2 regions of the Pseudomonas syringae pv. tagetis genome follow, and region 2 is predicted to be linked to the other one. Evidence: predicted binding sites of a transcription regulator. Region 2 holds the regulator's gene; the other holds the start of a gene.
What was found. The regulator sigma-54, encoded in region 2, starts transcription at its own class of promoters, with help from an activator protein. The targets are predictions, from matches to a motif close to ANTGGCATNNANNTTGCTNT.
Positions count from the first base shown of each region.

Region 1: MME58_RS17800 (flagellar basal body rod protein FlgF) is a predicted target of sigma-54. The motif match lies at 1,515-1,534, and genes of this name have one in related genera.

Region 1 is NZ_CP092923.1:4,017,873-4,020,740, forward strand. It holds gene flgG (flagellar basal-body rod protein FlgG) at 1-675, opposite strand, end outside; gene MME58_RS17800 (flagellar basal body rod protein FlgF) at 722-1,462, opposite strand; gene MME58_RS17805 (hypothetical protein) at 1,746-1,937, shown strand; gene MME58_RS17810 (flagellar hook protein FlgE) at 1,938-2,868, opposite strand, start outside.
Region 2 is NZ_CP092923.1:4,762,658-4,766,285, forward strand. It holds gene lptA (lipopolysaccharide transport periplasmic protein LptA) at 1-166, shown strand, start outside; gene lptB (LPS export ABC transporter ATP-binding protein) at 167-892, shown strand; gene MME58_RS21185 (RNA polymerase factor sigma-54) at 1,075-2,568, shown strand; gene hpf (ribosome hibernation-promoting factor, HPF/YfiA family) at 2,644-2,952, shown strand; gene ptsN (PTS IIA-like nitrogen regulatory protein PtsN) at 2,964-3,428, shown strand; gene rapZ (RNase adapter RapZ) at 3,431-3,628, shown strand, end outside.

The DNA.
Region 1 (2,868 bases), 750 kb from region 2:
GACGTTGGAGTTCTCCAGCGTGTTCTGCAGGGTCGGGCCCAGACCGTTGAGGCCTGGCGTACCGATCTGCGGCGCGCCGCTCGAACCGGTTTCCAGATAAAGGTTGCCGCCGATTGCCTGCAGGCCGGCCGGGTTGATGAAGTCGGCGGTCTGGATGTTGCCGATGATCTGCGGTGTAGCGGTCGCGCCTGCCAGCGTGACGGAAACAGTACCGTCCTGGCCGACCGTGAAGGTCTGGGCGTTCTGGGGAACGACAATCGCAGGCTCGAGGGCATAACCGTTGGCAGTCACGATCTGGCCGTTGGCATCCAGGTGGAATGTACCGTCACGGCTATAGGCCACAGTACCGTCCGGCTGGGTCACCTGGAAAAAACCGCGACCATTGACCGCCAGGTCCAGCGGGTTGTTGGTGGTCTGCAGGCTACCGGCAGTGAAGTTCTTCTGCGTACCGACAATGCGCACACCGGTACCCAGTTGCAGGCCGGATGGCAGCTCGCTGTCCTGAGTGGACTGAGCACCCGGTTGGCGTTTGATCTGGTAGAGCAAGTCCTGGAACTCGGCGCGGTCACTCTTGAAACCTGTGGTCGAAACGTTCGCCAGGTTGTTGGAGATGGTGGTCAGGTTGGTGTCCTGAGCGGCAAGGCCGGTTTTGGCGACGTATAGTGCAGGAAGCATGTGTGTTCTCCTCAAGCGCCGGTTTGTCGGCGCAAGCTGTCATTGATTAGCCAAGTTGCAAGACGCGCGCCATCGACTGGTCGTCTTCTTCGGCGGTCTTCATCATCTTGACGTGCAATTCGAATTGACGGGACAAGGCCAGTACCGAGGTCATTTCCTCGACCGCATTGACGTTGCTCGCCTGCAGAAAGCCGGACTCGACCTGAACGGTGGCATCTGCATCGGCAGGCCGGCCGGTCTTGGTGTGGATCAGGCCATCAGGGCCCTTCTCCATGGTCTTCAGGTCAGGCTTGACCAGCTTGATCCGGTCGACCTGCGCCATCACCTGAGGACTCTCGCCCAGCGAACGAATGCTGATGGTGCCGTCGGCACCGATCTCGATCTGCTGCTGAGGCGGCACGGCAATCGGACCGCCGTTGCCCATTACCGGCAAACCACTGCCGTCACGCAGCACGCCCAGAGCGTCGATGTTCATGCCGGAACTGCGGGTGTAGGCTTCACCACCGTCGGGGGTCTGCACCGCAATCCAGCCGTCGCCCTTGACGGCAATGTCCAGTTCACGACCGGTCTCGACCATGGCACCCGCGGAAAAGTCGGTGCCCGGACGCTCACTCATCGCGTAGGCACGCGACGGCATGACCTCGCCAAACACCGGCATCGAGCGGGCCTGTTCAAGGTCACGCATGAAACCGTTGGTCGAGACGTTTGCCAGGTTGTTGGCGTGAGCCTTCTGCGCAATCGCGTTTTCGGATGCACCGCTCATTGCGACGTAAAGCAACTTGTCCACAGTCTTCCTCCTCCGACAGACGCTTGCCGCCTGTAGCTGTTCTGAAAGGGATAAAGCAATTTTTGAACCAACTTGTCAGGCTCGATACAAATGCTTGATTAACCAGTAAAAACTGGCGATCGCCGATGGCTTGAGGAACGAGCGCCAACCAATAGCGGCGGTGGACTGCCGCCTGCCGCTTGCCAGACAGGAAACACCGCCAAAAAAACTTCATCGAACTGCGCCGAGAACCGGATCGACAGTGATAATCTTGCCGACACCGCAACCGTGACCGGGAACCGTCATGCCTTTTCGTGCGTGCATCATCGGTATCGCGAGCGCGAGCCTGATGACCTTTGCCCTGCTCTCTCAGGCCGCTCCCGCCCACTATTACAAATGGCAGGGCGACAGCCGGATCGTCTGCGCCCAGGCCAGCCCGGGCCCAGGCTGGAAACGCTTGAAAGGCCACTTCATCAAAGCCGACTGCTCGATCTGATCAGGTCGACTGGATCAGCGTCTGCATCAGCGTCACTTCGGTGGATATCGCCTTGGAGTTGGCTTGATAGGCCGTCTGGGCCTGGATCAGCGCAATCAGCTCATCGGCCAGCACGACGTTCGAACCTTCCAGCGCGCCACTGACGATGCTGCCCAGCGTACCGACGCCCGGCACATCATATTCAGCCACTCCGGAATCGGCAGTGGCGGTCCAGCGTGTATCGCTACGCGGCTGCAAGCCATGCGGATTGGCGAAACTGGCGAGCATCACCTGACCGATATCTTTAGTCATGCCATTGGTAAACCCCGCACGCAGAATGCCGTCCCGGCCAACGTCGAGGCTTTTCAATTCCCCTGCCGAATGGCCATCCACATATGCGGCGGAGCGCGAACTGGCAGCGTTGTGCTGAAGCAGATGGGTGAAGTCAATGGTGATGCCGTCAGCGCTGCCAGCCGCCCCATTGGATATCCAGCGCTCGCGACCGGTGCCAGGATCAACCGCCATCACAGGCGACCAGCCCGTGAGCTTCAGCTGATCGCCATTGCTGCTCAGGCCCGGACTGCCGGTCAACGACGCGACGGCGCCATGGGAATCGAAGACGATGTTTGCCGTCAGCGGCGTGGTGGACCCGGAGTTCTGCGGGTTTCGATCGTCGATCAGTACGTGCAGGCGCCAGCTGTTGGTGCCGTCCTTCACGAAATATTGTTTCAGCTCATGGGTGTTGCCCTGACTGTCAAAGATCTGGTTACCGAACATCCTGCTATAGGTGTTCAGATCTGCGGGGTTGAAGTGCGGAACCGGCCGATGCATGACCGTATCGCCCGGATCGAGCAGACTGGCCCCGGCGTCGCTCAACGGCAACGAAACAGCCCCGCCGTTCAGGGAGCCATTTGCCGCCCAGGCGCCATTGATCTGCGCGGCAGGCACCCAA
Region 2 (3,628 bases):
TGATGGCAACACGTCCGAAGGCGAGAAAATCGTCTACGACACGGTCAGACAGGTCGTCAGTGCCGGTCGCGCCAATGGCGGTGCCAAGGTGACTACACCACGTCCACGCATCGATATGGTCATCCAGCCGAAAAAGAAAACCGATCAACCTCAGAAGGCCCAGTAAATGGCAACGCTCAAAGCCCAGCATCTGGCTAAAAGCTACAAAAGCCGACAGGTCGTGCGCGATGTGAGCATTTCCATCGACAGCGGCCAGATCGTCGGTTTGCTGGGCCCCAACGGTGCCGGCAAGACCACCTGCTTCTACATGATCGTGGGACTGGTCCAGGCTGATCAGGGGCGCGTGCTGATTGACGACCTGGACGTCAGCCATCAACCCATGCACGGCCGCGCCCGCGCCGGCATCGGCTATCTACCGCAGGAAGCGTCGATTTTCCGCAAGCTGTCGGTGTCCGATAACATCATGGCGATACTCGAGACCCGCAAGGAACTCGATGCCGGGGCACGTCGCAAGGAGTTGGAAAGCCTCCTGCAGGAATTTCACATCACCCACATCCGCGACAATCTGGGCATGAGCCTGTCGGGCGGCGAGCGTCGCCGCGTGGAAATCGCTCGGGCGCTGGCTACCGCACCGAAATTCATCCTTCTGGATGAACCGTTCGCAGGCGTTGATCCTATTTCCGTGGGCGATATCAAGCAGATCATTCATCACCTCAAGGCCAAGGGTATCGGCGTACTGATCACCGACCACAACGTCCGTGAAACGCTGGATATCTGCGAAACTGCCTACATCGTCAACGATGGGCAACTGATCGCAGAAGGCGACTCCGAGACCATTCTGGCGAACCAACTGGTGAAAGAGGTCTACCTCGGCCACGAATTCCGCCTTTAATCGACTGCCCTTTACGCTTAGCAGCCGATTGATGCCTACGCAGTGTATTGACAATATTTTATTTGTCATACCACTCTAGGCAAAGGCACAGGTTTCAGGCATATAATTTGCTTAAGTTGGCGCCACGGCGCCTGTAGTAGATGGCGCATGCGCGCCGGCGAATAAGGTGTTTAGCCCCTGCCATGAAACCATCGCTAGTCTTGAGAATGGGCCAGCAGCTGACGATGACACCGCAGCTGCAACAGGCAATCCGCTTACTTCAGCTTTCCACTCTGGACCTCCAGCAGGAGATCCAGGAAGCGCTGGAGTCAAATCCCATGCTGGAACGGCAGGAAGAAGGCGACGACTTCGATAACTCCGACCCGCTTGCCGACAACATCGAACAAAAGCCCAACCCTGACGTTCAGGAACCGACCTATCAGGAATCCGCGCCGACTGTGGATAACCTTGAAGATGGCGAATGGAACGAGCGTATCCCCAATGAACTGCCTGTCGATACGGCATGGGAAGACATTTACCAGACCAGCGCCAGCAGCCTGCCAAGCAACGATGATGACGAGTGGGACTTCACCACACGCACCTCTGCAGGCGAAAGCCTGCAAAGCCACCTGCTGTGGCAATTGAACGTCGCGCCAATGTCCGACAAGGACCGTCTTGTGGCGGTCACGCTGATCGATTGCATCAACAATCAGGGCTATCTGGACGAAACGCTCGATGAGATTCTCGAGTCTTTCGATCCCGAGCTGGACATCGAACTCGACGAGATCGAAGCCGTACTGCACCGTATCCAGCAGTTTGAACCGGCAGGCGTCGGCGCGCGAAACCTGAGCGAATGCCTGCTGCTGCAATTGCGTCAGTTGCCGGCGAAAACGCCGTGGCTGGCAGAAGCACAACGCCTGGTCACCGACTATATCGATCTGCTGGGAAGCCGCGACTACGGTCAGTTGATGCGGCGCATGAAGCTCAAGGAAGACGAGCTGCGCCAGGTCATCGAACTGGTCCAGAGCCTCAACCCGCGCCCTGGCTCACAGATCGAATCCACAGAAGCCGAATATGTCATTCCCGACGTGATCGTGCGCAAGGACAACGAGCGCTGGCTGGTCGAACTCAATCAGGAGTCAGTACCGCGCCTGCGCGTCAACCCGCAATACGCCGGCTTTGTGCGCCGCGCCGATACCAGCGCAGACAACACCTTCATGCGCAATCAGTTGCAAGAGGCGCGCTGGTTCATCAAGAGCCTGCAAAGCCGCAACGAGACGCTGATGAAGGTCGCCACACAGATCGTCGAACACCAGCGCGGTTTTCTCGAATACGGTGACGAGGCCATGAAGCCGCTCGTCCTGCACGATATTGCCGAGGCAGTGGGAATGCATGAGTCGACCATCTCGCGCGTGACCACTCAGAAATTCATGCACACTCCACGTGGCATTTACGAGCTGAAATACTTCTTCTCAAGCCATGTAAGCACTTCCGAGGGCGGCGAATGCTCGTCAACGGCAATTCGCGCAATCATCAAAAAACTGGTTGCGGCGGAAAATCAGAAAAAGCCGTTGAGTGATAGCAAGATCGCTGGTTTACTGGAGGCACAAGGCATTCAAGTAGCCCGTCGCACAGTCGCCAAGTACCGCGAGTCACTCGGTATAGCGCCTTCCAGTGAGCGTAAGCGGCTGATGTGATGCAGGCCGAGCCACAGCGTCCCAGAGACAGGCGCCATGCCTGTCTCCTTATGCACTGGCAAAGGAGAAAGCTGTATGCAAGTCAACATCAGTGGACACCAACTGGAAGTGACCAAACCCCTTCGCGAATACGTTGAGCTCAAGCTCAAGAAGCTCGAGGGGCATTTTGACAAGATTACCAACGTGCAGGTCACGATGACGGTCGAGAAGCTCAAGCAGAAGATCGAAGCCACGTTGCACATCCATGGTGGAGAGGTCGTTGCCAATGCTGAACATGACGATATGTATGCTGCCATCGACCTGCTCACTGACAAGCTAGACCGACAATTGCTCAAGCATAAGGAAAAGCAGCAAAGCATCCTCAAAGGTGCGGCCGCTCGCTAACGCCCATTTAAATGATCCGAATCGAAAATATCCTGACCCCCGGCCGCTCCTGTGTGAACGTGCCGGGCGGCAGCAAAAAGCGTGTACTCGAAGAAATCGCCAACCTGATCGGTCGTGAAGTACCGGGCATGGTTTCGGACACAGTATTCACAAGCCTTGTTGCCCGCGAAAAACTGGGTTCGACCGGTTTCGGCAACGGCATTGCAATCCCTCACTGTCGTCTCGCCGAGTGCAGCCAGCCTGTCAGCGCGGTCATTCACCTTGACAACCCGACTGATTTCGACGCCATCGATGGCGCGCCGGTTGACCTGCTGTTCGTATTGCTGGTCCCACAAGCCGCTACCGATGAGCACCTGGAATTGCTGCGCCAGATCGCCAGCATGCTTGATGACAAAGATGTGCGTAAGCGCCTGCGCAGTGCTGATAGCTCTGAAGCGCTTTATCAAGTGGTGCTGGACGTGCAGAACGGAAACTGACCATGCGCATGATCATCGTCAGCGGCCGCTCCGGCTCAGGCAAAAGTACGGCGCTGGATGTGCTGGAAGACAGCGGTTTTTATTGTGTCGACAACCTTCCTGCCGGCCTGCTGCCGGAGCTGGCCGAACGTGCGCTGATCAATACCGAGTTGGCCGAGCCCTTGCTGGCGGTTTCCATAGATGCGCGCAATCTGCCCAGC